2 regions of the Streptomyces sp. NPDC045431 genome follow, and region 1 is predicted to be linked to the other one. Evidence: riboswitches for the same ligand, from Rfam matches in the RefSeq annotation. Region 1 holds a riboswitch; the other holds the start of a gene.
The links. A riboswitch is a leader RNA that binds a small molecule or an ion and turns the genes downstream of it on or off. The one in region 1 is predicted to bind S-adenosylmethionine.
Positions count from the first base shown of each region.

Region 2: it holds a riboswitch for S-adenosylmethionine, as region 1 does, so the genes downstream of both, AB0A69_RS02415 (aminotransferase class V-fold PLP-dependent enzyme) here and thrC (threonine synthase) in region 1, are expected to answer to the same signal.

Region 1 is NZ_JBEZAQ010000003.1:123,817-139,403, reverse strand. Features, by position in the region: gene AB0A69_RS09130 (VOC family protein) at 1-170, opposite strand, end outside; gene AB0A69_RS09125 (hypothetical protein) at 252-845, shown strand; gene AB0A69_RS09120 (GNAT family N-acetyltransferase) at 847-1,395, shown strand; gene AB0A69_RS09115 (immunity 49 family protein) at 1,521-2,471, shown strand; gene AB0A69_RS09110 (hypothetical protein) at 2,506-3,303, shown strand; gene groL (chaperonin GroEL) at 3,417-5,039, opposite strand; gene AB0A69_RS09100 (cold-shock protein) at 5,373-5,576, opposite strand; gene AB0A69_RS09095 (ubiquitin-like small modifier protein 1) at 5,989-6,267, opposite strand; gene thrC (threonine synthase) at 6,302-7,594, opposite strand; SAM riboswitch class I at 7,612-7,759, opposite strand; gene AB0A69_RS09085 (glucosyl-3-phosphoglycerate synthase) at 7,876-8,832, shown strand; gene AB0A69_RS09080 (trehalose-6-phosphate synthase) at 8,878-10,329, shown strand; gene otsB (trehalose-phosphatase) at 10,431-11,276, opposite strand; gene AB0A69_RS09070 (DUF3263 domain-containing protein) at 11,313-11,543, opposite strand; gene AB0A69_RS09065 (extracellular solute-binding protein) at 11,566-12,783, opposite strand; gene AB0A69_RS09060 (SIS domain-containing protein) at 12,963-13,865, shown strand; gene AB0A69_RS09055 (ROK family protein) at 14,006-14,917, shown strand; gene nagA (N-acetylglucosamine-6-phosphate deacetylase) at 14,917-15,587, shown strand, end outside.
Region 2 is NZ_JBEZAQ010000001.1:525,664-541,250, reverse strand. Features, by position in the region: gene AB0A69_RS02435 (HAMP domain-containing sensor histidine kinase) at 1-55, shown strand, start outside; gene AB0A69_RS02430 (response regulator transcription factor) at 52-711, shown strand; gene AB0A69_RS02425 (SLC13 family permease) at 773-2,203, shown strand; partial or broken gene AB0A69_RS02420 (glycerate kinase) at 2,200-3,339, shown strand; gene AB0A69_RS02415 (aminotransferase class V-fold PLP-dependent enzyme) at 3,341-4,708, opposite strand; SAM riboswitch class IV at 4,872-4,989, opposite strand; gene trpD (anthranilate phosphoribosyltransferase) at 5,094-6,158, opposite strand; gene AB0A69_RS02405 (ubiquinol-cytochrome c reductase cytochrome b subunit) at 6,298-7,929, opposite strand; gene AB0A69_RS02400 (Rieske 2Fe-2S domain-containing protein) at 7,926-8,975, opposite strand; gene AB0A69_RS02395 (c-type cytochrome) at 8,972-9,781, opposite strand; gene AB0A69_RS02390 (heme-copper oxidase subunit III) at 9,858-10,478, opposite strand; gene AB0A69_RS02385 (hypothetical protein) at 10,655-11,056, shown strand; gene AB0A69_RS02380 (Ig-like domain-containing protein) at 11,060-12,316, opposite strand; gene AB0A69_RS02375 (cytochrome c oxidase subunit 4) at 12,432-12,830, opposite strand; gene ctaD (cytochrome c oxidase subunit I) at 12,827-14,578, opposite strand; gene AB0A69_RS02365 (cytochrome c oxidase subunit II) at 14,575-15,546, opposite strand.

The DNA of each region.
Region 1 (15,587 bases):
CGCTGGAAGTACAGCCGCGGGCCCGCCCCCGAAGGGTCCACGCAGGCGGACCACTCGTCCGCTTCCGGCGGCGCCGATACGACGTACCCCAGGACCTCGCACCAGAAGCGGGCGACGCGCGCGGGTTCCGCGCAGTCGAAGGTGACTTGGAAATGCTTGATCGATGACATCGGCGCACCCTAGTGCACCTCGACCCGGTCGCGTCAGGGGAACAGCTCCTTGACGCACATCGCGGCGTCTAGGGTGTCCGCATGGACGTGGGGGCCGTACTGATCGCGATCGCCGGTGTCGCGGGAACTCTCGGGGGCGCGTTGCTCACCCAGCAGGGCGCCGACCGGGCCAAGAGGCGCGAGCTGGAGATGGCCCAAGCCCTCCAGGAAGCCCGCGAGTACCGTGAGCTGCGCCGCAGCTGCTACACGCAACTGCACCGGGATGCCCGGCAGTTCGCCACGGCACTCAGTCGGCACTTGTACGTCATGCGGGACCGCACGCCCGGGCAGGAGGACGTAGCGGCCCTGGAGGGAACCAAGGACGCCTACCGTGACCGGTGGTCCGAGGCTCTGATGATCGCCCCCGACGGGGTGATCGATCCCGCTCGGGAAGTGAACGCAGCGCTGACCAGGGTCTACGGACAGATCAAGCGCCTGGAACAGGGGAACCCCCAGCCAGGCGAAACCCTGCAGTCGGCCGCTGAAGCGCAGCACGCGCTCTGGGCGCTGATAGGCGTCGCGAGGGAGGCGATGCGCCGTGATCTGGGCATCGCCGCGGACGCCGGCGAGGAGACCGACGCCCCCAGGGCCTTGACCAGGGACTTCGCCGAGCCGCTCGACGGAAGCGACTCGTAGGATGTCCGGCGAGATCAGGTCCGGCGCGCACGTGCGCCCGAGTCCCCCGCGTATCCGACAGCGGACCGAGCGCGACCTCGGTGACTGCGTGCGGATACTGGCGGAGGTCCATCAGCGCGACGGCTATCCGGTCAACTGGCCCGACCTTCCGGGCGCCTGGCTCACCCCCTCGTCGCTCATCGCCTCGTGGGTGGCAGAGCTGGAGGGCCGCCCAGCCGGTCACATCGGCCTGTCGCGGAGTGACCCGGCGGACGCGGCTCCCGGGTTGTGGAGCGTCCGTACGGGGAGGGGTACCGACCGGGCCGCCGTGGTGAACCGCTTGTTCGTCGCCCCGTGGGCCCGCGGCCATGGCATCGGTGCGCTGCTCATGGCGCGGGCCGTCACGGAAGCACGGGACCTCGGCGTACACCCGGTGCTGGACGTGCTGGCTTCGGACACTGCGGCGGCAGCCCTGTACGAGCGGCTCGGCTGGGAGCTGCTGGCCACGGTCGAACAGCAGTGGGGCCCGGAGCAGCGGGTGGCCGTTCGTTGCTATGCGGCGCCTACCTAGCGGAGGCTCCCTGGGCCCGGCCGCGTCAGGGGAGCAATCCCTTGACGAGAAGACGCTCCAGTGCTGTCAGTGCCTGTTGCTAACGTGCTCCGTTCAGTCATGGAGTGCATGAAGGGGCGGGGAACGTGCGGGAAGTGGCAGGCCATCAGGTCGGCGAGCAGCGGTTGGCCGAGGCGCTCGACGACATCCACGGGCGGGCCTACACGCGGTGGCACTCGCTGCGGTACGGCAGCATCTCGCCGGCGCTGATCCGGGCCATGGCGGACGAACTGCTCGACCATGTCGCCGCGCGAGCGGTGGCCGAGCCGGGGCTCGACGCCGCGACCGGCAGGGTCGCCGTCACCGCCGCGGAGTGTCTGCACGGAGTGCTGAGCATCATGTGCTTTCCGGACGGGGACCAGGACCTCCAGTTCTCGCTCATCGGGGAACGGATCAGCACGGACCCGGACGACGACGAGTTCGGGGACGGGCCCATCACCTTCCGGGACGTCGTCAGGGAGGCGCCCACCGCGCGGACCTGGCTCGACATGTTCGAGACGTGTGTCGTCAGCGGGTACCTGCGGGAGGAGCGGGTCACCGGGCTGCTGCTGCGCGGCGACTACGCGCCCGCCATCCGTGACGGCGTGCCCTACAACCGGTACACCTCCGTCTCCGATCCCGCCGACCTGGCCGCCATGGACGCCCTGTGCCCCTATCTCACCGAGGCGGCCGGGCATCTGCCCCGCGACTGGCCGACGGTTCCGCTGCGCAAGCCCGACGCCGGGGAGCGCGCGGAGGCCGCCCGGCGGCTCGACGAGGTCGGCGACGCGCTGAGCGCGGACCAGCGGCTGCTCCGCGTCCTGCTCGACGACGACCAGCACGCCTTCGAGGACGCCCTCGTCGCCCGGCTGGTCGCGTACCGGGAGAGCGTCGAGGCCGGTGCCGGTGATCCCGCGCCCCGGTCCCTCCTCCCCCTCGGCCCCCTCGCCCTGGCCTGCCTCGCCGTCCAGGTCCACGGGTGGGACCTCGGTGTCCGGTCCGGGTACCTGCCGCACGGCCTGCTGGGATCGCGCTTGGGCCACCAGGCCGCCACGTAGGCCACCCGGGGGGCCGACTGGTTGACTGTGCCTCGTGACCGAGGTGATCAGGAAACGGGATGGGCAGGGCGACGGGGAGCCCACGACGGAACTCCGGGCAGGTGGGCGCAGCCCGGTGCGGCAGGTGTCCATGTACCAGAGCGTGGCCTGGCCGTTGCGTGCGCTGGCCCTGCTCTCGGTGGACTTGGAGGAGGTGGCGCGGCGGCTGGGGCTGACCCTCGAGAGCTCGTGGGACAGCCGCGGCAGTGTGCGGACCGCGTTCTTCGTGCTGGACGGGACGGACTTCGTCGTCACCCACCACGAGGGGGACGCTCCGGGAACCCACGTGTGGACCCGGTCGGGCGGGCCTGTCGATTCGGCCGCCCGCGTGGGCAGCGTCCTCGCGGCTCTCGGCGTGGGGCCGGAGGCGGTCTCGTACTCCACCTGGGGGGCCGGCACCGGCGATGCGCACATGCCCGCTGCCTGGGGGCGCGGCTGGGACAAGCCGACGCGGTCGCACCAGGACGTCTGGGCCCACTTCAAGAAGCGCCCGGGGATGTTCGTCGGCAGGGTCACTTTCGATGCGGTGGTCGGGTTCCTCAACGGCTATGACACCGCCTCCGAAGGAGCCCTGCTGGACGGGTTCCGGGAGTGGCTCGCCACCAAGCTGGGCTACGGCTGGAACCTGGTGTACTGGCTCTTGGCCGAGAAGCTGGTCTTTCCCGACGGCCGTCCCGAGGAGCCCTGGTCGCGCGAGACCGAAGAGCACGCCGTGGCCGGGCTGCTCGCTCTGATCGACGAGTTCTTCGATCACCTCGCCGACGGTCCGAAGGACCGCACCGAAACGGTCTGACGGAGGGGCCCGGGTCGATGACGCCCGCGGCGCGGGAACGCCCGAGGGCGGCACCCCCACGTCGGGGAGTGCCGCCCTCGGTTCCGTAACCGGGCTTACCGATCCGCGCGGGATCAGAAGTCCATGTCACCGCCCGGCATGCCGCCACCGGCCGGGGCGGACGCCTTCTCCGGCTTGTCGGCGACGACGGCCTCGGTGGTGAGGAACAGCGCCGCGATGGAGGCCGCGTTCTGCAGAGCGGAACGGGTCACCTTGGCGGGGTCGATGATGCCCTCGGCGATCATGTCGACGTACTCACCGGTCGCGGCGTTCAGGCCGTGGCCGACGGGCAGGTTGCGCACCTTCTCGACGATGACGCCGCCCTCGAGACCACCGTTGACGGCGATCTGCTTCAGCGGGGCCTCCAGGGCCAGGCGCACGATGTTGGCACCGGTCGCCTCGTCGCCCTCCAGCTCCAGCTTCTCGAAGACGGAGGAGGCCTGGATCAGGGCCACGCCACCGCCGGCGACGATGCCCTCCTCGACGGCCGCCTTCGCGTTGCGAACGGCGTCCTCGATGCGGTGCTTGCGCTCCTTGAGCTCGACCTCGGTGGCGGCACCGGCCTTGATGACGGCCACGCCGCCGGCCAGCTTCGCCAGGCGCTCCTGGAGCTTCTCGCGGTCGTAGTCCGAGTCGGAGTTCTCGATCTCGGCGCGGATCTGGTTGACGCGGCCCTGGACCTGCTCGCTGTCACCGGCACCGTCGACGATCGTGGTCTCGTCCTTGGTGATGACCACCTTGCGGGCGCGGCCCAGCAGGTCGAGACCGGCGTTCTCCAGCTTGAGGCCGACCTCCTCGGAGATGACCGTGCCGCCCGTGAGGATGGCGATGTCGTTCAGCATGGCCTTGCGGCGGTCGCCGAAGCCCGGGGCCTTGACGGCGACGGACTTGAAGGTGCCGCGGATCTTGTTGACGACCAGCGTCGACAGGGCCTCGCCCTCGACGTCCTCGGCGATGATCAGCAGCGGCTTGCCCGACTGCATGACCTTCTCCAGCAGCGGGAGGAGGTCCTTCACGGAGGAGATCTTGGAGTTGACGATCAGGATGTACGGGTCCTCCAGAGAGGCCTCCATACGCTCCATGTCGGTGGCGAAGTACGCCGAGATGTAGCCCTTGTCGAAGCGCATACCCTCGGTGAGCTCCAGCTCCAGACCGAAGGTCTGGGACTCCTCGACGGTGATGACGCCTTCCTTGCCGACCTTGTCCATCGCCTCGGCGATGAGCTCGCCGATCTGCGTGTCGGCGGCGGAGATGGAGGCGGTGGAGGCGATCTGCTCCTTCGTCTCGACCTCCTTCGCCTGGTCGAGCAGCGCACCGGAGACGGCCTCGACGGCCTTCTCGATGCCGCGCTTCAGGGCCATCGGGTTGGCGCCGGCGGCGACGTTGCGCAGACCCTCGCGGACGAGCGCCTGGGCGAGGACGGTCGCGGTGGTCGTACCGTCACCGGCGACGTCGTCCGTCTTCTTGGCGACTTCCTTGACCAGCTCGGCGCCGATCTTCTCGTACGGGTCCTCGAGCTCGATCTCCTTGGCGATGGAGACACCATCGTTGGTGATCGTGGGGGCGCCCCACTTCTTCTCGAGGACGACGTTGCGACCCTTGGGGCCCAGGGTCACCTTGACGGCGTCGGCGAGCTGGTTCATGCCGCGCTCGAGGCCGCGCCGTGCCTCCTCGTCGAACGCGATGATCTTGGCCATGTGAAGTGGTCCTCCCGGACTGGGGTGGATGCTCCGGACCGCGCTGGCGCCCGCGACGGACGGCCTGCATGCCCCTGTGGTTCCTTGCCCCACCGGCCTGCGGACCTCACCGACTCGGTCCTTCGTTGTCACTCTCACCTTCAGAGTGCTAACGCCAATGATTAGCACTCGACCCCTTCGAGTGCAAGCTCCTCCCGGGGATCTCCCAGGGATCGGGAGCCCTCGATCCCCTACGCGTGTACGCGGGCGCGCACGCGCGAGGGGCCCGCATCCTGTGCGGATGCGGGCCCCTCGGCACCACTGTGAAAGTCGCTGGCCGAAACGCGTCTGCTGCTAGCCGGCGAGCTTGACCATGTCCGCCTGCGGACCCTTCTGGCCCTGCGAGATCTCGAACTCGACTCGCTGACCCTCCTCCAGGGTGCGGTAGCCGTCCATCTGGATCGCGCTGTAGTGGACGAATACATCCGCACCACCGTCGACCGCGATGAAGCCGTACCCCTTCTCCGCGTTGAACCACTTGACGGTGCCCTGAGCCATGCCTAACTCCCCTATTACTGGCCCTTGCACAGGACCGCACTTCGCGGACCCGGGTCAGACCTCACCCGCTGACAGGAACGGGCGTGCGCCGGAACGCGTCGACCGCCGCTGAATGTATCTGTCCAACTGCCGTCTGCAACAGGTCAATCGGACGAGAATTCCGAGCACGCGTGAACGGAAAAGTAGGCGGAATTCGCCAGAATCCTGGGCAAGTCGGGCCCGGCAAAGCGCACATTCGGCGCATCAGGCACGGGTACTTTGACTGCATCTTGTCGCGCCGGGGCGTGAATTCATATGCGCGTGACATGACCGGCGGCGGGGGCTTCCCCAACTCTACCGCGCTCAACCATGCGGAAATGCCCCCTGCGCACCGTGTGCGGAGGGGGCAATTCCGGAAAGCGCTATCCCTGGGCTAGCAACCGCCGGCCACGGCGGGAATGATCGACACGCCCGCGCCGTCCGGCGTGGCGGTCTCCAGACCCTGCTCGAAGCGGACGTCGTCGTCGTTCACGTACACGTTGACGAAGCGGCGCAGCTTGCCCTGGTCGTCCAGGACGCGGGCGGCGATACCCGGGTGGTTCTTCTCCAGCGACTCGATGACCTCGGCGAGGGTCGCGCCCTCCGCCGGGACCTCGGCCTGGCCACCCGTGTACGTGCGGAGGATGGTGGGGATGCGCACGTTGACGCTCATGTCGTGATGCCTTTCAGTACGAGCTCAGGTCGGGTCAGGCCAGGCCGGCGTCGCGGAACGCGTCCAGGCTCGGGCGGATCGTGGCGGTGGGGCCGGTCGTCGGAGCCACGGCGTCCAGGGTCTTCAGGCCGTCGCCGGTGTTGAGCACGACGGTGGTGAGGGACGGGTCCAGCACGCCCGCCTCGATCAGCTTCCTGGTCACACCCACGGTCACACCGCCCGCCGTCTCGGCGAAAATGCCCTCCGTACGGGCCAGCAGCTTGATCGCGTCGACCACCTGCTCGTCGTTGACGTCCTCGACCGCGCCGCCGGTGCGGCGGGCGATGTCCAGGACGTACGGGCCGTCGGCGGGGTTGCCGATGGCGAGCGACTTGGCGATGGTGTTCGGCTTCTGGGGGCGTACGACGTCGTGGCCGGCCTTGAAGGCCGCCGACACCGGGGAGCAGCCCTCCGCCTGCGCGCCGAAGATCTTGTACGGCTTGTCCTCGACCAGGCCCAGCTTGATGAGCTCCTGCAGCCCCTTGTCGATCTTCGTCAGCTGCGAGCCGGACGCGATCGGGATGACGATCTGGTCGGGCAGCCGCCAGCCGAGCTGCTCGCAGATCTCGTACGCGAGCGTCTTCGAGCCCTCCGCGTAGTACGGGCGGAGGTTGACGTTCACGAAGCCCCAGCCCTCGCCGAGCGGGTCGCCGATGAGCTCGGAGCAGAAGCGGTTGACGTCGTCGTAGTTGCCCTCGATGCCGACCAGGTCACCGCCGTACACCGCGGCCATGACGACCTTGCCCTGCTCCAGGTCGTGCGGAATGAACACGCAGGAGCGGAAGCCGGCCCGGGCGGCGGCGGCGCCGACCGCGCCCGCCAGGTTGCCGGTGGAGGAGCAGGACAGGGTGGTGAAGCCGAAGGCGCGGGCGGCCTCCAGGGCCTGGGCGACGACGCGGTCCTTGAAGGAGTGCGTCGGGTTGCCGGAGTCGTCCTTGACGAAGAGCTTGCCCGGCTCGACGCCGAGCTCGCGGCCCAGGTTGTCGGCCTGGACGAGCTTGGTCCAGCCCGGGTTCAGGTTCGGCTTGTCCGCGACGTCGGCGGGGACGGGCAGCAGGGGCGCGTACCGCCAGATGTTCGCGGGCCCGGCCTCGATCCGCTTGCGCAGGGCCTCGGGGTCGCCGCTCGGCAGGTCGTACGCGATCTCGAGCGGCCCGAAACACTGCTCGCAGGCGAAGAGGGGGCCGAGGGCGAAGCGCTCACCGCATTCGCGACAGGAGAGCGCGGAGGCGGGCCCGAGGTCGACGTTCTGGGTGGTGTCCGGGGTGGCGACGGTCTGTACAGCCATGGAGGCGAGGCCCTTTCTCCTCATCTTCCTCATGGCGCACTTCGCCATGAGACGGATTTGGCACCTTCCCTAGCCGGGGCCTCGCGTTGCGCAGATGTGCGAGTGCCGACTGGAGGGTTGCCGGGGCTTCAACGGGCCGTATCCCTCTGCCCCTCTGGATGAGCGGTATTCGATTGTGTGCGCGGGGGACCCGACATGTGTCGGCCATCCGCGTTGTTCAAGACTGTAACCGAACCCCTGGACGCTCGAGATGGTCGTCCGATACGCGAGATGGAGATCACGTGCTGGAAGAGGTGGAGCGCTGGCTGGACCGGCGGTCCTGGTCCGTTGCGGAGCGACCGCTCGACCAGCTGCTCGCTGCGAAACGCGGGGCGACCCGCGGTACGACCGTCAGTGTCGTCCTGCCGGCGCTCAACGAGGAGGCGACGGTCGGCGAGATCGTCACCGTGATCCGCCGCGAGCTGATGTCCGGCGCCGTGCCGCTGGTGGACGAGCTGGTGGTGATCGACTCGGGCTCGACCGACCGTACGGCGGAGGTGGCGCGGGCGGCCGGGGCGCGGGTGGAGCGCCGGGACGCGATACTCCCCCGGATACCGGCGCTGCCCGGCAAGGGCGAGGTGCTGTGGCGGTCGCTGTTCGTGACGAGCGGCGACATCGTGTGCTTCGTCGACGCGGACCTGGTCGACTTCTCGGCGGACTTCGTGACCGGGATCGTGGGGCCGCTGCTGACCGACCCGTCCGTGCAGCTCGTGAAGGCGATGTACGACCGGCCGCTGGGCGGTGCCGTCGGCCAGGGCGGGCGGGTGACGGAGCTGGTGGCGCGGCCGCTGCTGAACCTGCACTGGCCGCAGCTGGCCGGGTTCGTCCAGCCGCTGGGCGGCGAGTACGCGGCGCGGCGCTCGCTGCTGGAGCGGCTGCCGTTCCCGGTGGGGTACGGGGTGGAGCTGGGCCTGCTGGTGGACGCGCTGCACACGGTGGGGCTCGACGCGCTGGCCCAGGTGGACGTGGGCGTGCGCAAGCACCGGCACCAGGACGACCGGGCGCTGGGGCGGATGGCGGCGGCGATCTACCGGACGGCGCAGCTGCGGCTGTCGCGGGGGCACCTGGTGCGGCCGCGGCTGACGCAGTTCGACCGGGGGGAGACGGGGTTCGTGCCGCGGACGCACGCGGTGGACACGGAGGAGCGGCCGCCGATGGCGAGTGTGGCGGAGTACACACGACGGCGGCGCGTGGCGTGACGGGCGTACGTTTGAGCGTTTCGGCTACGGGCTAGGTTCGTCTCCATGGCGCCCCAGATTCTCGTTGCTTCGAACAGAGGTCCGGTCAGCTACGTGCCGCGTGCGGACGGCACGCTCGACGCCCGGCGAGGCGGGGGCGGGCTGGTCTCGGGCCTGTCCGCGATCGGGCCGGACGCGGGGGCGCTGTGGGTGTGCGCGGCGCTGAGCGACGGCGACCGGGAGGCGGTGCGGCGCGGGATCTCCGAGCCCGGTGTGCGGATGCTCGACATCGACGCGGCGACGCACTCGGCGGCGTACAACGGCATCGCGAACTCGGTGCTGTGGTTCGTGCACCACATGCTGTACCAGACGCCGCTGGAGCCCGTGTACGACGCGGAGTTCCGGCGCCAGTGGGACGCGTACCGGCTGTACAACCGGGCCTTCGCGGCGGCGCTGGCGGCGGAGGCGGACCGGGACGCGACGGTGATCATCCAGGACTACCACCTGGCGCTCGCCCCCGGCATGCTGCGCGAGCTCCGCCCCGACCTGCGGATCGGGCACTTCTCCCACACGCCGTGGGCGCCGCCGGAGTACTTCCGGATGCTGCCGGACGACATCGCCGAGGAGCTGCTGCTCGGCATGCTGGGCGCGGACCGCCTCGGCTTCCTCACCTCGCGGTGGCGGCGCGCCTTCCAGGACTGCTGCCAGGCGGTGCTCGGGCACTACGACGGGATGGCGTACTGGCCCCGGGACCAGGAGCCGAGCTTCGAGTACCGCATCCCGGGCCATCAGCGGCGGCGGACGTACCTGGGCGTGCACGGCCTGGGCGCGGACGCGGACTTCCTGCGCGAGCGGTCGCGGCGGGCGGACGTGGACGACCGGATGGCGGCGCTGCGGGAGCAGATCGGCGGGGCGGACCGGCGCGTGATCGTCCGCGTGGACCGCACGGAGCTCTCCAAGAACATCGTGCGCGGCCTGCTGGCGTACCGCGCCCTCCTGGAACAGCGCCCGGAGTGGCACGAGCAGGTGGTCCACCTCGCCTTCGCCTACCCCTCCCGGCAGGACCTGCCCGTGTACCGCGAGTACACGGCGCGGGTGTCGCAGCTGGCGGACGAGATCAACGCGGAGTACGGCCGCGACGGCTGGACCCCCGTGATCCTCCACGTCGAGGACGACTTCGCCCGCTCGCTGGCCGCCTACCGCCTCGCGGACGTGGCCCTCGTCAACCCCATCCGCGACGGCATGAACCTCGTCGCCAAGGAGGTCCCCGTCGTCTCCGACCATGGCTGCGCGCTGGTGCTGTCGCGGGAGGCGGGCGCGTACGAGGAGCTGCGCGACGAGGCGATCACCGTGAACCCCTACGACGTGACCGGCACCGCCGAGGCGCTCCACGAGGCCCTGACGATGCCGACGGCGGAACGCGACGAACGCACGAAGCGCCTCGCCTCCGCGGCGACGGCGCTCCCGCCCCACCAGTGGTTCCTGGACCAGCTGCAGGCGCTGCGGGAGCTGGGTTAAGGGGCTCTTCCCCCACCCCCACGCCCGCCAGGGACGTGGGGGGAGGGGTGGGGGCTAACCCACCCCCACGCCCGCCAGGGACGTGGGGGGAGGGGTGGGGGCTAACCCACCCGGCGGGCCAGCGACTGCAGGAGGTCCACCACCGCCGACGGGCCCGGGACCGCCAGGTCCGCGCGGGTGGCGAGGTCGGGGACCTCGGCGCTGGCGCTGCAGATGAGGAGGCCCGGGGTGCCGTCGGAGCGGAGTTTCTCGACGGCCGCGAAGGCGGGGAGGTCACCGAGGTCGTCGCCGGCGTACAGGACCGTCGTGGCGCCGGTGGCGCGGACGTGGTCCATGAGGGCGACGCCCTTGTCCATGCCCGGGGGCCGCAGCTCCAGGACCAGGCGGCCGGGCTCCAGGACCAGGCCGTGGCGGGTGGCGAGGTCGGCGAGGGGCTCGCGGAGGGCGTCGAAGGCGGCCTGCGGGTCCTCCGCGCGGCGGGTGTGGACCGCGACCGCGCGGCCCTTCTCCTCCGTCCAGGTGCCGCGCCACGCGCCCGCGCGGTCCAGGACGTCCGGCAGCTCCGCGCGGACCGCCGCGACGCCCGGGTGCTCCGGGGCCGCGCGGACCGTGCCCGTCACGGCGTCCCAGCGCTCGGCGCCGTAGTGGCCGAGGACGACGAGGTGTTCCAGACCCGGTACGCCGGCGAAGCCGCCGTACCGTACCGCCACGCCCGCCGGGCGGCCGGTGATCACGGCGATGGACGCGACGTGCGGCGCCAGCGCCGCGAGGGCGGCGACCGCGCCGGGGTGGGCGCGCGCCTGCTCGGGGTCGTCGACGATCTCGGCGAGGGTGCCGTCGAAGTCGAGGCCGATGACCGCCCGCTCGGGATGGGCCAGGAAGGAGTCGAGGCCCTCGCGGCCGGCGCTGGTGGTGGGGCGCGGCAATGCGTTCTGTTCGGTGCCCATGAGCGGAAACCTATCCACGGGCGCCGGTGCACACACCTACCGCCGGGCCTCCCGCGCCGCCCGCACCCGCCGCAGCCGGTTGACCGTCACGGGGTCGTGCCGCAGCGCCCTCGGGTCGTCGAGGAGCGCGTTGAGCAGCTGGTAGTAGCGCGTCGGCGACAGGCCCAGCTGCTCCCTGATCGCCCGCTCCTTCACACCGGGGCCCGGCCACGAGCGGCGCTCCATGGCCAGGACGGCCTGATCACGAGCACTGAGGTCGGCGGTCATATGAAGAACATAGCGACTCGGGCTACTCGGCCGCTTCCGCGTCCGTCGCCACCTTCGCTATCCCCTGCAGCACCGCCTCCGGGTCCCCGTCCGGCGCCACCGCCTGGCCGATGGTGCGCTTGACGCTCTCGCTGACCTTCGCCCACGACGTCTCGCCCACCGGGTACAGCTCCGACGTCGGCAGTGTGTCCAGGAACGGCTTCAGGTCCGCGTGCTCGGGGTCGGCGGCCATCGCGCTGTTCGCGGTGACGGTGACCGGGAGGATGTCGTACCGGTCGGAGAACTCCAGCACGTTCTTGTCCTGGTAGACGAAGTCCAGGAACGCGCCGGCCTCCCGCCGGTGGCCGTTCTGCTTGAAGGCCATCATCCAGTCGGCGACGCCCATCGACGCCTTGGGCCTGCCGTCGGCGCCCGGCAGCGGCACCGTGCCGACCTTCACGCCCGCCTTCTCGGCCGTCTGCATCAGCGTCGGGTGCCCGTTGAGCATGCCGACCTCGCCGCGCGTGAAGGCGTCGAACGCCTGCTGCCGGTCGAGCTTGCCGGGCGCGACGGGGCCGGTCAGGCCGGGGCCGACGAGCTCGTTCTTGAGCCACGTGAAGGTCTTGACGTTGTCGACGGAGTCGATCTCGTACGAACCGCCGCTGTCGTCGCGGTAGCCGCCGCCCCCGCTGAGCATCCACTGCATGGTCTCGGCCTGGGCCTCCTCGGAGCCCAGCGGCAGCGCGAAGGGGTACTTCACGCCCTCGTCCTTCAGCTTGGCGGCGGCCGCGGCGAGGTCGGCCCAGGTCTTCGGCGGCTTGACGCCGGCCTTGTCGAAGAGGCCCTCGTTGAAGAAGAGCAGCCGCGTGCTGGCGGCGAACGGCATGCCGTACTGCACCCGGTCGACCTCGCCGGCGCGGGCCAGCAGCGGCAGGAAGGCGGCCTGGGTGGGGACGGAGAGCAGTTCCTCCGCCTTGTAGAGCTTGCCCTGCTTGGCGTAGTCGGCGTACGCGCCGATCTGCGCGAGGTCGGGCGCCTCGCCGCGGTTCACCATCTCGGCGACCTCGCGGTCGACGTCCTTCCAGGACAGCACCTTCACATCGATCTTGATGTGCGGGTGGGTCTTCTCGAACTCCCTGGCAACGTTGTCCCAGTACGTCTTCGACGTGTTGGACTCGTTGCTTCCGTAGTCGGCGGCGACCAGCCTGAGGGTGACGTCCTCGGAGTCACCCGCCCCGCAGGCGGACAGGCTCGCCGTCATGCCGAGTGCGGCCACCGCCGCGGTCAGTCCCAGAGAGCGGCGTCGCTGCACAGCCTTGTCCCACCTTCATTCACCTACCGAGGGGATGAGGTCTACACCACTGGGTATCGCTTCCACAACTCGGGTCTGCTAGACCGGCAGGGACCTGTACGCGTACGAACGCCGTAGGAGTCCCTCGCATGTCCCGTACCGCAGCAGAGATTGCCACCCAGCCGGCCTGCTGGCGCCGCGCCGCCGAGGCCGCCGCGTCGTTCGCGGAGGGGCTCCCGCGCCCCGGCGAGCGGGTCGCCGTGACCGGGTGCGGCACGTCGTGGTTCATGGCGATCGCGTACGCCGCGCTGCGGGAGGTGGCGGGGCACGGCGAGACGGACGCCTTCGCGGCCTCGGAGTTCCCGTCCTCGCGCGCGTACGACCGGGTCGTGGCGATCACCCGCTCCGGGACGACGACCGAGGTGCTGCGGCTGCTGGACGAGCTGCGCGGGCGCGGGGTGGCCACGCTGGCGCTGACCGCCGACCCCAGGACGCCGGTGATGGGGGCGGCGGACGCGGTGGCGGTGCTGGACTGGGCGGACGAGGAGTCGGTGGTCCAGACGCGGTTCGCGACGACGGCGCTGGCGTTCCTGCGGGCGGGGCTCGGTGACGTACCGGGTGTGAAGCCGGTCGGCGAGGCGGCGGTGGACGCGGAGCTGGCGGTGACGGAGCCGCTGCCGGAGGCGGTGCTCGCGGCCGAGCAGTGGACGTTCCTGGGGCGGGGCTGGGCGTACGGGCTGGCGCTGGAGGCGGGGCTGAAGATGCGTGAGGCGGCGGGCGCGTGGACGGAGGCGTACCCGGCCATGGAGTACCGCCACGGCCCCATCGCGATCACCGGTCCGGGGCGGGTCGCGTGGGTCTTCGGCGCGCTGCCGGAGGGCCTGGCGGCCGAGGTGGCGCGGGTGGGCGGCACGCTGCACGCCCACGCGACGGCGGATCCGATGGCGGACCTGATCCGGGCGCAGCGGCTGGCGGTGGCGCTGGCGGAGGCGAAGGGGTACGACCCGGACCGGCCGCGCAACCTCACGCGGAGCGTGATCCTGACCCCGTAGCCGTGGGCAGGGCCGTACGGAAAGCGTTTTGTATGCGGTGACAACAATCCACGAAAGTGGACTAGACCTTTCACGGGTTCACGAGCCACACTGTCTCCGTGAGACGACACGTCATCGCCCTCGATGTGGGCGGCACCGGCATGAAGGCCGCCCTGGTCGGAGCCGACGGGGCGCTGCTGTACGAGGAGCGCCGCGCGACCGGCCGGGAGCGCGGCCCCGACGCGGTCGTGGAGTCCATCCTCGGCTTCGCCGCGGACCTGCACGCCCACGGCCGCGAGCGGTACGGCACCGGCGCCGTGGCCGCCGGTGTCGCCGTGCCCGGCATCGTCGACCGTGACCGCGGCGTCGCCGTCTACGCCGCCAACCTGGGCTGGCGCGACGTCCCGCTCCGCACCCTGCTGTCCGAACGGCTCGGCGGGCTGCCCGTCGCCCTCGACCACGACGTACGCACCGGCGGGCTCGCCGAGGGCCGCGTCGGGGCGGGCCAGGGCACCGACCGGTTCCTCTTCGTCCCGCTGGGCACCGGCATCGCGGGCGCCATCGGCATCGGCGGCACCATCGAGGCCGGCGCCCACGGCCACGCCGGCGAGCTCGGCCACATCGTCGTCCGCCCCGGCGGCCCCGCCTGCGGCTGCGGCCAGCGCGGCTGCCTGGAGACCCTCGCCTCGGCCGCCGCCGTCAGCCGGGCCTGGGCGGCGGCCTGCGGCGACCCGGCCGCGGACGCGGCGGACTGCGCCAAGGCCGTCGAGTCGGGCGACGAGCGGGCCGTACGCGTCTGGCGCGAGGCGATCGACGCGCTCGCCGACGGGCTGGTCACGGTGCTCACCCTGCTGGACCCCCGCACGCTCATCATCGGTGGCGGTCTCGCCGAGGCCGGGGAAACGTTGTTCACACCCCTGAGGGCGGCCGTCGAGGAGCGGGTCACGTTCCAGAAGCTGCCCGCCATCGTGCCGGCGGCCCTCGGGGACACCGCCGGATGCCTGGGCGCGGGCCTCCTCGCCTGGGATCTGCTCTCCACGGACCCCGCCCCTGACTCGGAGGTACCCGCCTGATGGCCGATCGCACTGTTCTCGCCGGCGCCCGCGTGGTGCTGCCGACCGGGACCGTCGACAGCGGGCGGGTGATCGTCGAGAACGGCCGGATCGCCGAGCCCGCCCACGTACCCGACGGCGTCCCGGCGGTGGACCTCGCCGGGCACTGGGTCGTCCCCGGCTTCGTCGACCTGCACAACCACGGCGGCGGCGGCGCGTCCTTCACCTCCGGCACGGTCGAGGAGGTCCTCCAGGGCGTCCACACGCACCGGCTGCACGGCACCACCACCCTCGTCGCCTCCACCGTCACCGGCGACATGGACTTCCTCGCGCACCGCGCGGGCGAGCTGTCCGAACTCGCCGAGCAGGGCGACATCGCCGGCATCCACTTCGAGGGCCCCTTCATCTCCCCCTGCCGCAAGGGCGCCCACAGCGAGGGGCTGCTGCGCCACCCGGACCCGGCCGAGGTGCGCAAGCTCGTCGACGCCGGGCGCGGCCACGCCAAGATGGTCACCCTCGCCACCGAACTGCCCGGCGGCATCGACTCCGTACGCCTGCTCGCCGAGCACGGCGTCATCGCCGCCATCGGGCACACGGACGCCACGTACGAGCAGACCGTCGAGGCCATCGAGGCGGGCGCCACCGTCGCCACGCACCTGTTCAACGCCATGCCGCCGCTCGGCCACCGCGC
Region 2 (15,587 bases), on a different contig from region 1:
CACCGAGGGCGGCGGCGCCACCTTCGTACTCGTACTGGAGGAAGAGGACGCGTGAACCGCATTCTGATCGCCGAGGACGAGGAGCGGATCGCCTCCTTCGTCGAGAAGGGGCTGCGTGCCAACGGCTTCACCACCACGGTGGCCGCCGACGGCGACACGGCGCTGGACTACGCCGTCACGGGCGGCTTCGACCTGATGGTGCTGGACATCGGGCTGCCGGGCCGTGACGGCTTCACCGTGCTGCGGGAGTTGCGCGAGGCACGGGTGACGCTGCCGGTGATCGTGCTGACCGCGCGGGACTCGGTAGGGGACACGGTCGCCGGGCTGGAGGGCGGCGCCGACGACTGGATGACCAAGCCGTTCCGCTTCGAGGAGCTGCTGGCGCGGGTACGGCTGCGGCTGCGCACCGCCGCCCGCGCGCCCGAGGTGACGGTGTTGCGCAGCGGCGACCTGAGCCTGGACCTGCGCACCCGGCGGGCCCGCGCGGAGGACCGGACCGTCGACCTGACGGCCCGTGAGTTCGTGCTGCTGGAGCTGTTCCTGCGCCACCCGGGGCAGGTGCTGTCGCGGGAGCAGATCCTGTCCCATGTGTGGGGGTACGACTTCGATCCGGGGTCGAACATCGTGGACGTGTACGTGCGCAACCTGCGCAGGAAGCTGGGGGCGCGGCGGCTGGAGACGGTGCGGGGCATGGGCTACCGCATGCCGTAGATGAACTTTCCCTCATAGAAGCCTCATTGAGGGCTCACGGCGGGTGGGGAGACTCGGTGGTGTGACGCTCTCCCTCAGCCGGGCGGTGTGGCTGGGTGCCGCGCTCGGCTTGTGCGCGGTGCTGGCGATACCGTCCTACTTCCCAGGACTCGGCGCCGACGCGCGCCTCACGCTGGGCGTGTTCATCCTCGCCACCGTCGCCTGGATCGCCACGCCCGTCGACGACACCTACATCGCGCTGGGCGCGGGGCTGGCGCTCACGGCGACCGGTGTGATCAGCAGCGAGACGCTCTTCGCGACGCTGGGTGATGAAACGATCTGGCTGCTGATCTGCGCGTTCGTCCTGGCGGCGGCGGTCACCCGGACGGGCCTCGCGGGCCGGGCCGCGGCGTTCCTGGTCAGCGGGGCCCGTACGGTGCGCCAGCTGGTCCACCTCACCACCGCCGCGCTGGTGGTGACGTCGTTCGCCGTCCCGGCCACCTCGGGGCGGGCCGCGCTCGCCCTGCCGGTCTTCCTGGCGCTGGCGAAGGTGCTGGCGGACCGGGGGCGGCTGGTGGTGATGCTGGCGCTGCTCTTCCCGACCGTCGTCCTGCTGTCCGCCGTCGCCACGCTCATCGGCGCGGGCGCGCATCTGATCACGGTCAACGTGCTGTGGGAGCAGTCGGGGCAGCGGCTGGGGTTCGTGGAGTGGCTGCTGCTCGGCCTGCCGCTCGCGGTCGTGTCGTCCCATCTGGCCGCCGAGGCGGTGCTGCTGACCTCCACGTCGCGGGCCGACCGGCGCGGCCCGGTGCGCATCACGCCCGCCGACATCGAGGCGCACTCCCCCGCGCCGGTGACCGGGCCGCTGTCCATCGCCGAGGCGCGCTGCGCGCTGCTGCTGGCCACGGTGGTGGTGCTCTGGTGCAGCGAGCCGCTGCACCGGGTGTCGCCCGCGGTGGTGGCGCTGATCGGCGCGGTGGTCGCGTCGTCGCCCGCGCTCGGGACCGTACGGCTCAAGGACGCGCTGCGGACGGTGCCGTGGCCACTGCTGCTGTTCATGGCGGCGACGATGGCGATGGGTGTGGCGCTCGCCGACTCGGGGGCGGCGGGGTGGCTGGTGGCGGGGCTGCCGGTGGACGCGCCGCCGTGGCTGTTCCTCACCGTGGTCGTGGTCGTCTCCACGGCCGCGCATCTGGTGCTGCAGTCCCGTTCGGCCCGCTCCTCGGTGCTGGTGCCGCTGGTGGTGGCGGCCTCGGCGGCCGCCGGGGTCAATCCGGTCACGGCCGCGCTGGCGTCCACCGCCGCGGCCGGGTTCTGCCACACGCTGCCCGCGTCGGCCAAACCGGTGGCCCTGTTCGCGGACGTACCGGACGGCGTGCCCACCTACACGCCGCGTGACCTGCTGCGGCTGTCGGCCGTGCTGGCCCCGCTCACCGCGGGCGTGGTGCTGCTGTTCGCCCTGACCGTCTGGCCGCTGCTCGGCGTGCCCGTCCTCCTGGAGTCCCACCCATGAGCCACTCGTACCGCATCGCCGTCGCGCCCAGCGGCTTCAAGGAGTCCCTGTCCGCGCGCCAGGCCGCCGAGTCCATCGCCGAGGGCGTGCGGCGGGTCCTGCCGGGCGCGCGGCTGGACCTGATCCCGCTGGTCGACGGTGGCGAGGGTACGGCGGAGGCGCTGGCCGCCGCGACCGGCGGGCGGTTGGTGCCGTGCGTGGCGACCGGGCCGCTGGGCTCACCCGTGGAGAGCCACTTCGCGCTGCTCGGCGACGGTTCGGCGGTGGTGGAGATGGCCGCCGTCGCGGGTCTCGCGCTGGTGGAGCCGGGCCGCCGCGACCCCGGCGCCACGACCACGTACGGCGTCGGCGAACTGCTGCGCGCGGCCCTGGACTCCGGTGCCCGCCGCATCCTCGTCGGCTGCGGCGACTCCGGTACGTCGGACGGGGGCGCCGGCGCGCTCCAGGCGCTGGGCGTACGCCTGCTGGACGCGGACGGCCGCGAACTCCCGCGCGGGGGCGCCGCCCTGGGGCGGCTCGCGGCCATCGACGCCGACGGGCTCGACCCGCGCCTCGCGGAGACCGAGCTGCTGGTGGCGTGCAACCCGTACAACGTGCTGTGCGGCGAGCGCGGCGTGGCGCGGGTCTTCGGCCCCCAGAAGGGCGCCTCCCCCGCTCAGGTCGAGGTCCTGTCGGCGGCCCTGGAGCGCTGGGCTGCGGCGCTCACGGAGGCGTTCGCCCCGGGCGTCGACCTGCGCGGGGCGCCCGGCACCGGCGCGTCCGGCGGCCTGGGCGCGGGGCTCGCGGCGCTCGGCGCCCGGCTGCTGCCCCGGTTCGAGGTGCTGCTCGACGGGCTGGACCTCGGCGCGCGCCTCGCCCGCGCGGACCTGGTCATCACGGGCGAGGGCGCCCTCGACGCGCAGACCGTGCGCGGGAAGATCCCGGGCGAGGTGGCGCGCCGCGCCCGGGAGGCGGGTGTGCCGGTCCTCGCGCTGGCCGGCACGCTCGGCCCCGGCGCCCGCGACGCCGAGCTGGACGCCTACGAGTCGCTGGCGCCCGGGCCGCTGCCGCTCCAGGAGTCCCTGGAGCGGGCGGCCGAGCTGCTGGCGGACGCGGCCGAGCGGGCGCTGCGCACGGTCCTGGTGGGCACGCGGCTGGTCAGCCGCGGTCGGGCACACACCGCCCGTCCTCCGTACGGTAGTTCCACTTCGCCCCGTCCCGCACGAGCTCCTTCACGGCCCGAACGAAACGGTCGACGTGCTCATCCGGCGTCCCCGCCCCGAAGCTGACCCGGATCGCGTTGAGCGACTTCTCGCCGGGCGGGGCCGCCTCGGGCGCGCCGCACTCGCCGACCTGCTGCGGGTCGCTGCCGAGCAGCGTCCGCACCAGCGGGTGGGCGCAGAACAGGCCGTCGCGCACGCCGATGCCGTACTCGGCGGAGAGCGCCGCCGCGAAGTGCGAGCTGTTCCAGCCGTCGACCACGAAGGAGATCACGCCGACGCGCGGGGCATCGTCGCCGAAGAGCGACAGCACCCGCACCTCGGGCACCTCGGCCAGGCCCTCGCGCACCGTGCCGATGAGGTACCGCTCGCGCGCCACCAGGTCGTCGAAGCCGGCCTCGGTGAGCGCCTTGCAGGCGGAGGCGATGGCGTACGCGCCGATGACGTTCGGCGAGCCGGCCTCGTGGCGGGCCGCGGTGGTGTGCCACTCGACGTCGACGCCGCCGTCGGCGCGCCGGGCCACGGTGCGGGAGGCGCCGCCGCCCGCCAGGTACGGCTCGGCCTCCTGCAGCCAGTCGGGCCGCCCTGCGAGCACGCCGGAGCCGAACGGCGCGTACAGCTTGTGCCCGGAGAAGGCGACCCAGTCGACGTCCAGGTCGCGTACGGACACCGGGTGGTGGGGCGCCAGCTGGGCGGCGTCCAGCACGATGCGGGCGCCGTGCGCGTGGGCGGCGGCGGCGAGCTCCCGTACCGGCCACAGCTCACCCGTCACATTGGACGCGCCGGTGACGCAGACGAGGGCCGGGCCGTAGGGGTCGCGGTCGGCGAGGGCGCGCTCCAGCGTGTCGACCGCCTCGCCCGGCGTGCGGGGCGCGTTGAGGTAGGTGACGCGGGCGTCCCTCCAGGGGAGCAGTGAGGCGTGGTGCTCGGTCTCGAAGACGAACACCTGGCAGTCGGCGGGCAGGGCGGCGGCCAGCAGGTTCAGCGAGTCGGTGGTGGAGCGGGTGAAGACGACCTCGTCGTCCTCGCGGCAGTCGAGGAAAGCGGCGACGGTGGCGCGGCTGTTCTCGAAGAGGTCGGTCGACAGCTGCGAGAGGTACCCGGCGCCGCGGTGCACGCTGCCGTAGTACGGGGCGTACGCGGCGACGTCGTCCCACACCCGCTGGAGCGCGGGAGCGCTGGCGGCGTAGTCGAGCGCGGCGTAGGTGACCTCGCCGCCGGTGACGAGCGGCACGGTGACATCCCGGCCCAGAACGGGCAGCGGCGTACAAACGGACTGGTCGGCGGCAGCGGTGAAGACGGACATGGCGAACTCCCGTACAGGGCAGGCGAATTCGACGCGTCGACGCACAGGGGTGCGGACGCGGCGGAAGGAAAAAGGGGATGCCGAAGAAGGGGCGATACGCCCTATCGCATTCGCTTGCTCACGAGACTGCTCCCTTGAGGACCAGGACCCCAGGGTGTGCAGGGGTCCGCGCTTGCCGCAGACCTCGCTGCCTGCGACCTGGTCTTCACCCGGGGCACCCCGCCACGGACGGAGGGTTGCCGGACAGCGGGCCGGGGCCGTAGTCGCTGTCACTCATGACCTTGAATGGCATCATGCCATACGTCTCGGCATGCGCAAGGCGCAGTCCGGTTCTTGAGACAAGAAGGGCCGGACCGCGCCTTGTGTCACACCCACCCGCGCGGGTTCAGCGGTGGCTGGCCTCCACCCACCGGTCGAGCGCCGCGCGCGCCGCGCCCGAGTCGATGGACTCGGCCGCCTTGGCCATGCCGGCCCGGATCTGCTCGGTGAGCGGCGCGTCCGTCGGCTCCAGCGCCACCAGCGCCGCCGCGGAGTTGAGCAGCACCGCGTCCCGCACGGGCCCGGTCTCCCCCGCGAGCAGCCGGCGCGCCACATCGGCGTTGTACGAGGCGTCCGCCCCGCGCAGCGCCTCGACCGGTACGAGCGCGATGCCCACGTCCCGCGGGTCGAAGGACTCCTCACGCACGGCCCCGTCCCGTACCACCCACACCTTCGAGGTGGCGGTGGTGGTCAGCTCGTCCAGCCCGTCGTCGCCGCGGAAGACCAGCGCGGAGGAGCCGCGCTCGGCGAGGACCCCGGCGAGGATGGGCGCCATGCGGGCGTCCGCGACACCGGTGGCCTGGGCCTTGACCCGGGCGGGGTTGGTCAGCGGCCCGAGGAAGTTGAAGGTGGTGCGGATGCCGAGCTCCTTGCGGGCGGCGGCCACATGGCGCAGCGCGGGGTGGAACTTCACCGCGAAGCAGAAGGTGACGCCCGCCTCCTCGGCGACCTCGGCGACCCGCCGGGGCGTCAGCTCCAGGTTGACGCCGAGCTTCTCCAGGACGTCCGAGGCCCCGGAGGCGGAGGAGGCGGCGCGGTTGCCGTGCTTGACGACCTTGGCGCCGGTGCCGGCGACGACGATCGCCGACATGGTGGAGATGTTGACCGTCTTGGCGCCGTCGCCGCCCGTACCGACGATGTCGACGGAGGGGCCGGGCACCTCGATCAGGTTGGCGTGCGCGTACATCGTCCGGACCAGGCCGGAGATCTCCTCGACGGTCTCGCCCTTGGCGCGCAGGGCCACCGCGAAGCCGGCGATCTGGGCGTCGGTGGCCTCGCCGCTCATGATGCGGTCCATCGCCCACGCCGTGTCGTCGGCGCTCTGGTCGCGCCCCTCGAGCAGGCCGTTCAGTACCACGGGCCAGGAGCGGCCCGCCGCGTTGTCGCCTCCAGCGGGTGGTACAGCGCTCATGGTCGCTCCTGGTGTCCGTACGTATGGGGATGACCACAGCCTATCGAGCCACGGGCACGGCAAAGAGCCCCGTCCGGTGAATGGACGGGGCTCTGTGCGGTGTGGCGACCGTGTGGGTCAGGCGGCGAGTGCCGGTCGATCAGTGGTGGCCGTGGCCACTGGCGATCTCCTTGTACTCCTCCACGCTGGCCTTCGGGACCTGGTTGCCGTCCCCGAAGTAGCCCTTGCTGAGCTTGGCGCGGAGCTTCTCCTTGCGGGTCGGCTTGCGCTCGACGCCGTTCTCGTCGACCGTCGGGCCGATCTCGGCCGGCGTGTACTGCTCGTGCGCGGTGAGCGCGTGCAGCTGGGCCTGGCTGAGGGGCTCGTGGATCTCGACGAACTCGCCGTGCGGCAGGCGCTTGATGATGCCGGTCTCCCGGCCGTGCAGCACCTTGTCCTTGTCGCGCCGCTGCAGACCCAGGCAGATCCGCTTGGTGACGACGAAGGCGATGACCGGACCGAGGAAGAAGAAGATCCGGACGAACCAGGTGATCGCGTTGATCGACAGGTGGAACTTGATGGCGAAGATGTCGTTGCCACCACCGATCAGCATGATCATGTACGCGGTCACCCAGGCGACACCGAGGGCGGTCCGGGTCGGCGCGTTGCGCGGCCGGTCCAGGAGGTGGTGCTCCCGCTTGTCACCGGTGATCCACGACTCGATGAACGGGTACATCGCGATCGCGCCGAGCATGAGGCCGAAGACGACCAGCGGGATGAACACACCCAGGACGAGCGTGTGGCCCCACAGGGTGATCTCCCAGCCCGGCATGACACGGATCAGACCCTCGGCGAAGCCCATGTACCAGTCGGGCTGGGCGCCGGTGGACACCTGGTCCGGACGGTACGGGCCGAGCGCCCAGATCGGGTTGATCGTGAACAGCGCGGCGATGACCGAGATGACACCGAAGACCAGGAAGAAGAAGCCTCCGGCCTTGGCCATGTACACCGGCAGCAGCGGCATGCCGACGACGTTCTTGTTCGTCCGGCCGGGGCCGGGGAACTGCGTGTGCTTGTGGTAGAAGACCAGGATCAGGTGCGCCACCACGAGGCCGAGCATGATGCCCGGCAGCAGCAGGATGTGGATCGAGTAGAACCGGGCGATGATGTCGTGGCCCGGGAACTCCCCGCCGAACAGGAACATCGAGATGTACGTGCCGACGATCGGCGTGGACAGGATCGCGCCCTGGGTGAAGCGGACACCGGTGCCGGAGAGCAGGTCGTCCGGGAGCGAATAACCGGTGAAACCGGTGAACATGCCCAGGACGAACAGCAGGAAGCCGAACAGCCAGTTGACCTCACGCGGCTTGCGGAACGCGCCGGTGAAGAAGACGCGCATCATGTGCACGAACATGCCGGCGATGAAGATCAGCGCCGCCCAGTGGTGGATCTGCCGGATGAGCAGACCACCGCGGACGTCGAAGCTGATGTCCAGGGTCGAGGCGTACGCCTCGGTCATGCGGATGCCCTGCATCGGCACGTACGAGCCGTGGTACTCGATCTCGTTCATGCTCGGGTGGAAGAACAGCGTCAGGTACACACCCGTGAGGATGATGATGATGAAGCTGTAGAGGCAGATCTCACCGAGCATGAAGGACCAGTGGTCCGGGAAGATCTTCCGCATGTTGGCCTTGGCCAGGGAGTAGATCCCGAGACGGCCGTCGGCCCAGTCGGCCACCCGCTCGCCGGCGGGCGCCTTCCGCTGTGCGTCTGTTGCGGTCGTGGTGCTCATCCGCGCTCCCAGAATGCAGGACCGACGGGCTCCTCGAAGTCGCCGAGCGCCTCGAGGAAGCCCTCGTCATTGACGCCGATCCGCAGCTGCGGAAGGGCGTGACCGGCCGGGCCGAAGATGACGCGGGCGCCGTCGGAGAGGTCGAAGGTGGACTGGTGGCACGGGCAGAGGACGTGGTGGGTCTGCTGCTCGTACAGGGAGATCGGGCAGCCCACGTGGGTGCAGATCTTGGAGAAGGCCACGATGCCCTCGTGCGACCACTCGAGCTCGCGCTTGTCCTTGATGTCCTCCGGCTGGATCCGGACGATCATCAAGGCATCCTTGGCGATCTTCGTGTTGAACTCGTGGTCGTGCTCCTCCAGGCCCTCGGGCTTGGCGAAGGTCAGCGAACCGACCGCGACGTCCTCGGGACGCAGCGGCTCGTTCGTGTTCATGTTGATGAGCTGCTTGCCCTTGGCCCACGACGTGTGGAACAGCTTCTTCTCGGGCAGCGGGCCCAGCTCGCGCAGCAGCACCACGCCGGAGAGCGGCACCATGGCCAGCGCGCCGAGCATCGTGTTGCGGATCAGCGGACGGCGGCCGATCGCGGACTCCCGCGCGCCGTCGGCGAAGTCGGCCATGACCTTGGCCTTGACCTCGGCCGGGGCCTCGATCGGGTGACGGTCGTCCGCGACCTCGTGGTCGGACATCAGGGTGCGGGCCCAGTGGACCGCGCCCGCGCCGATGCAGAAGAGCGCGATGCCGAGCGTCAGGCCGAGCGACAGGTTGGTCGCGCTGACGTGGCCGAGCGGCCAGACGTACACGAGCTTGTCGACCGGGAAGATCACGAACGAGGCGATGAAGCCGATCGTGGCCAGCATCGACAGCGTGAACAGCAGGGCGACCGTGCGCTCGGACCGCTTGGCGGCCCGCTCGTCGATGTCCTGGATGCGCGGCTTGTGGGGCGGCAGCCCCGGGTCGGCGAACGGGTTCTCGGCTACCGCCGTGCCGTGCGCGGCGTCCTGCTTGTGCGGCAGGCTCTCTTCGGAAATGTCTTGGCTACTCATGACTTCTTGGCCTTAGCGGTGTGGGCCGCGACCCAGACGGCAACAGCGATCAGCGAACCCAGACCGAAGATCCAGCCGAACAGGCCCTCGCTGACCGGTCCCAGACCGCCCAGCGCGAAGCCGCCGGGAGTCGGGGTCTCGTCACCGTTCACGGTCTTGATGTACGCGATGATGTCCTTCTTCTCCTTCTCCGGCATGGTGGTGTCGGGGAAGGACGGCATGTTCTGCGGGCCGGTCTGCATGGCCTCGTAGATGTGCTTCTCGCTCACGTCCTCGAGGCTGGGCGCCCACTTGCCCTTGGTGAGCGCACCACCCTCGCCGGTGAAGTTGTGGCACTGCGCACAGTTCGTGCGGAACAGGTCACCACCGCGGGCGATGTTCGCCCCGTCGGGGCTGTACTGCTTCTCGGTCGGCGTGGCCGGGCCGGGGCCCAGGGACGCGACGTACGCGGCGAGCTGGTCGATCTGCGCCTGCGAGTAGATGTTCCTCTTCTCCGGCACCTGGGCGCCGGGCTGCTGCGCCGGCATGCGGCCGGTGCCGACCTGGAAGTCCACGGACGCGGCGCCGACGCCGACCAGGCTCGGACCGTCGGAGGTGCCCTGACCGCCGGTTCCGTGGCAGCTGGCACAGCCGACGGAGTAGAGCTTCTTGCCCTCCTCGATGGCGAGTGACTGGGCGGTTTCGTCGGCCTGCGCCTTGTCCGCGGGTGCGAACGCGGCGTACAGCCCCCCAGTGGCCGCCAGCGCGAGAAGTAGGACGACGACCGCCGCCAGCGGATGGCGTCGTCGTGCGGAGAGCTTTTTCACGGATTACCCCGGTGTCAGGATCTTCTGCGTCGATGCTTGCTGGATGTGTTCGGGCGTACCGGAGGTACGGGCCCGATTACTTGATCATGTAGATCGTGGCGAAGAGGCCGATCCAGACGACATCGACGAAGTGCCAGTAGTAGGACACGACGATGGCGGCGGTTGCCTGCTCATGGGTGAATCTCTTCGCCGCGTACGTCCGGCCGAGGACCAGCAGGAAGGCGATCAGGCCGCCCGTCACGTGCAGTCCGTGGAAGCCGGTCGTCATGTAGAACACGGAGCCGTACGGGTCGGACGAGAGCGAGAGGCCCGCGTCCTTGACCAGCTCGGTGTACTCGAAGACCTGGCCGCCGATGAAGATGGCACCCATGACGAACGTGATGATGAACCACGTCCGGAGCTTCTTCACGTCGCCCCGCTCGGCGGCGAACACGCCGAGCTGACAGGTGAGGGAGGAGAGCACCAGGATCGTGGTGTTGGTCGCCGAGAACGGAAAGTTCAGGTGTCCCGCCTGCTGGGACCAGAACTCGGCACCCATCACCGAACGAAGGGTGAAGTACATCGCGAAGAGGGCCGCGAAGAACATCAGCTCGGAACTCAACCAGATGATGGTTCCGACGCTGGTGAGGTTCGGCCGATTGACCGACGGGTGCGCGTGCCCGGTTTCTACTGTCGTTGCTGTCGCCACGACCGACATTATGTCGGTCGCTTATCCCGCCCTCACTCCGGGGGGTGCCGTTCGGTGTGTTGATGCGCTCCGTCCAGCCCGAACGGCCCATCCGAACCGGTGTTGACGCGGTGTGGGGAGGAGTAGCATCCGGCCCATCGGTACCTGCCTTACCTGCCCTCACCGCCGACGTACTCGGAGGAACAATGCAGTCGAGCGCCACCGTCCTGGTCTACAGCGACGACGCCAACACCCGCGCGCAGGTGCGGCTGGCGGCCGGGCGCAGGCCCGCGGCCGACGTTCCGCCGGTCGAGTACGTCGAGTGCGCGACGCTGCCGGCCGTGCTGGAGCGGCTGGACCAGGGCGGGATCGACGTCTGCGTCCTGGACGGCGAGGCGGTGCCCGCCGGGGGCATGGGGGTGTGCCGGCAGATCAAGGACGAGGTCTTCCGCTGCCCGCCCGTGCTGCTGCTCATCGGCCGCCCGCAGGACGCCTGGCTGGCCACCTGGAGCCGCGCCGACGCGGCCGTGACGCTGCCGGTGGACCCGGTGGAGCTGGCCGACTCCCTGGCCGCGCTGCTGCGCAGCAGGCTGTCCGTGGAGGCGTGAGGGTCAGAAGGCGACCGGGCGGACGCGTGCCGCGTCGGCGGGGTTGACGCCCGGGCGGGCGGCGTCCACGAGGGCGCTGCCCGTGCGCCACTTGTCCCAGGGGATGTTCCAGTCGCCGAAGCCGTTGCCGAAGGGGTCCATCGGGCTTCCCCCGCTGTTGACGACGGCGACGATGTCCCCCGGACGGACGGTTTTGAAGAACCAGGCGGCATTGCTGGTGGACATGCCCGTGCAGCCGTGGCTGACGTTGGCGAAGCCGTGCGACCCGGCGGACCAGGGTGCCGCGTGGACGTATTCGCCGCTCCAGGTCACCCGGGTGGCCCAGTAGACGGGCAGGTCGTAGGACTCGCTGCTGCCCGCGGCGATGCCGACGGTGGTGGAGCGCATCCGGACGAACTGCTCCTTGCCGAGCACCACTTTGATGCCGTTACGGGTGGCGAAGCCCGGTTTGCCGGTGGTCACCGGAATGGTGTTGATCACTTGCCCGTTGCGCTTGACCGTCATCTGGTGGGCCGCCGCGTCGGTGATGGCCTCGATGCGGTCGCCGATGGTCAGGCTGAGGGGCTTGACGGGCCCGCCGTACAGGTCGCCGTCTATCCGTACGCCGGCGAGCTTGCCGGTGGCGGTGACGGACGCGCCCGTGGGCCAGAAGTCCTTGGGGCGGAAGTGCAGTTTCTTGTCGTCCACCCAGTACCAGGAGCCCTCGACGGCCGGGGTGGAGCGGACCTTCAGGGAGCGTTCGACCGCGGCGCGGCCCGCCCGGGATCGCACGGGGACGCTCAGCTCCGCCGTGATGGGCTGTCCGACGCCGTACGTGCCCGCCTCCGGGCCGAACCGCACGGCCAGCACCTTCTTGGCGGGTGCGGTCTCGAATGTCAGCGTACGGACGCCAGGAGCGCCTTCGCGGTCCTCCGTGGCCACCCTGACGGTGTAGCGGGCGCCGGCCGTCAGGGACCCCGTGGAGCGCCAGCGGCTGCCGTCCGCGGAGAGCTCGCCCGCCAGGTGGTGACCGGCCTCGTCGCGGGCCGTGACGTCCGTGATGCGGCCGTCCTTGACCTTGGCGGTGACTTCGAGCGGCTTGTCGAGCGGCGCCTTGCGGCCCTCCGAGGGGCCGTTGAAGGTGACCTGCCGAGCCGCGTCGTACGGCTCCGCGGAGAGGGGGTGGCCCTCCGGGCCACCGCACGCGGTCGCGCTCGCTCCGGTGACGGCGACCAGGAGGGTGCAGCTTATGGCGGTGCGCATGCGGCTCGTGTGGCTCATGAGCACACCGTAGGAAGAGCTGTCGACCGCGGCACGCGGGATGCAACCAAAAGAGGGACCCGGTGACCTCCCTGTGGAGGTCACCGGGTCCCTTGGAGCAAGACGAACCGTGCGACTACTGGTTCTGGTTCTCGCCCCGGTAGTACTCGAACACCCAGCCCCAGACACCGATCAGGATCAGCGGCAGGGAGAAGTACAGCAGCCACCAGCCGAGCGCGACGCCCAGGAAGGCGAGGGCGCCACCGATGGCCAGGGAGAGCGGCTGCCAGCTGTGCGGCGAGAAGAAGCCGACCTCACCGGCCTCGTCCGCGACGTCGGCCTCCTTGTCGTCCTGCGCCATGGCGTCCACGCGCCGGGCCGTGAAGGCCAGGTAGTAGCCGATCATGATCGCCAGGCCGAAGGCCAGGAAGAGCGCCGTCGTACCGGCCGGCTCCTTCGACCACAGGCCGTACACGATGGCCATGGCGAGGATGAAGACGCTCAGCCAGATGAACATCTTGCCCTGGATCTTCACTTGCCGACCTCCTTGCCACCGAACAGCGCGGTGTCCTTCTGCCCGTGGTTCTCGAGCTGGCCGACCGCCGCGATCTCGGGGTGGTGCAGATCGAACGCCGGGGATTCCGACCGGATGCGCGGCAGCGTGAGGAAGTTGTGCCGCGGCGGCGGGCAGGACGTCGCCCACTCCAGGGAGCGGCCGTAGCCCCACGGGTCGTCGACGCCGACCGGCTTGCCGTACTTGGCCGTCTTCCAGACGTTGTAGAAGAACGGCAGGATCGACATGCCGAGCAGGAACGACGCGATCGTGGAGATCGTGTTCAGCGCGGTGAAGCCGTCGGCGTGGAGGTAGTCCGCGTAACGACGCGGCATGCCCTCGGCACCCAGCCAGTGCTGCACCAGGAACGTGCCGTGGAAGCCGATGAACAGCGTCCAGAAGGTGATCTTGCCGAGCCGCTCGTCCAGCATCTTGCCCGTGAACTTCGGCCACCAGAAGTGGAAGCCGGCGAACATCGCGAAGACCACGGTGCCGAAGACGACGTAGTGGAAGTGCGCGACGACGAAGTACGAGTCCGAGACGTGGAAGTCCATCGGCGGCGAGGCCAGGATGACACCGGTCAGACCACCGAAGGTGAAGGTGATCAGGAAGCCGATCGTCCACAGCATCGGCGTCTCGAAGGAGAGCGAGCCCTTCCACATGGTGCCGATCCAGTTGAAGAACTTCACACCGGTCGGGACCGCGATCAGGAAGGTCATGAAGGAGAAGAACGGCAGCAGCACACCGCCGGTGACGTACATGTGGTGCGCCCACACCGTCACGGACAGACCGGCGATCGCGATCGTCGCCGCGATCAGGCCGATGTAACCGAACATCGGCTTGCGGCTGAAGACCGGGATGATCTCCGAGACGATGCCGAAGAACGGCAGGGCGATGATGTACACCTCTGGGTGACCGAAGAACCAGAAGAGGTGCTGCCACAGCAGCGCGCCGCCGTTGGTCGGGTCGAAGATGTGCGCACCGAACTTGCGGTCCGCCTCCAGCGCGAAGAGCGCGGCGGCGAGCACCGGGAAGGCGAGCAGGACCAGGACACCGGTCAGCAGCACGTTCCAGGTGAAGATCGGCATGCGGAACATCGTCATGCCCGGGGCGCGCATGCAGATGATCGTGGTGATGAAGTTGACCGAGCCGAGGATCGTGCCGAAGCCGGAGAAGGCCAGACCCATGATCCACATGTCGGCACCGACGCCCGGCGAGCGGACCGCGTCCGACAGCGGGGTGTAGGCGAACCAGCCGAAGTCGGCGGCACCCTGCGGGGTGATGAAGCCGGCCACCGCGATGAGCGAGCCGAACAGGTACAGCCAGTAGGCGAACATGTTCAGCCGCGGGAACGCCACGTCGGGCGCGCCGATCTGCAGCGGCATGATCCAGTTGGCGAATCCGGCGAACAGCGGCGTCGCGAACATCAGCAGCATGATCGTGCCGTGCATCGTGAACGCCTGGTTGAACTGCTCGTTCGACATGATCTGCGTACCCGGACGGGCGAGCTCGGCGCGCATGAAGAGCGCCAGCAGACCGCCGATGCAGAAGAAGACGAACGACGTGACCAGGTAGAGCGTGCCGATCGTCTTGTGGTCCGTGGTGGTCAGCCACTTGACGACGATGTTGCCGGGCCGCTTGCGCCGTACAGGGAGCTCGTTCTCATACGGCTCGGTCACCGAGCCGTCGGCTCCCGTGGCGGCACCCTGAGGTTCGTTGAGGATGCTCACAGTTGGTTGATCTCCGAGTTCCTGGCCGAGTCGGTCATCTGAATGCCCGCCGGGATGTAACCCGTCTGCCCCTTCTCGGCCAGCTCCTTCAGGTGCTGCTGGTAGCGCTCCGGGGAGACTACCTTGACGTTGAACAGCATGCGGGAGTGGTCGACGCCGCAGAGCTCGGCGCACTTGCCACGGAAGGTGCCCTCCTGGGTGGCGGTCACCTCGAAGACGTTGACGTTGTGGCCCGGGAAGACGTCCTGCTTGAACAGGAACGGAAGCACCCAGAAGGAGTGGATGACGTCACGGGACGTCAGGATGAACCGGACCTTCTCGCCCTTCGGCAGCCACAGGGTCGGGCCCGGGTTGCCGTTCTGGGGGTTCCGGGTGCCGGGGATGCCGTAGTCGTAGACGCCTTCGGCACCCGCCGGGAACTCCTTCTGGAGCCGGTCCGGGATGGGAGCGAGCTCCTTGGCGGACCTGGCGTCCGTGTCGGGCTTGCCGTCGACGTTCTCGATGTAGTTGAAGCCCCAGCTCCACTGGTAGCCCACCACGTTGATGGTGTGGGTGGGGTTCTTGGAGCGCTCGAGGAGCTTCGACTCATCACGTGCGGTGAAGTAGAACAGCACCGAGACGATGATGAGCGGGGTCACCGTGTACAGCGCCTCGATGGGCATGTTGTACCGGGTCTGCGGAGGAACCTCGACCTTGGTGCGGCTGCGCCGGTGGAAGATGACGCTCCACAGGATCAGGCCCCAGACCAGCACGCCCGTGGCGAGCGCAGCCGCCCACGAGCCCTGCCAGAGGGAGAGGATCCGCGGAGCCTCCTCCGTCACCGGGGTGGGCATACCAAGGCGGGGGAAGTCCTCCCAGTTGTACGAGCAACCGGAGGCGGTAGCCAGGATCAGGCCCGCAGTCAGCACCTGCGGCAGCTTCCGCCGCATCGGGCGCCGCGACGAGCGGTCGGAGCCGTTGGGACTCACGTAGCGCCTTCCCGAGAGTCTCGCCCGCGCGGTCGGCTGCG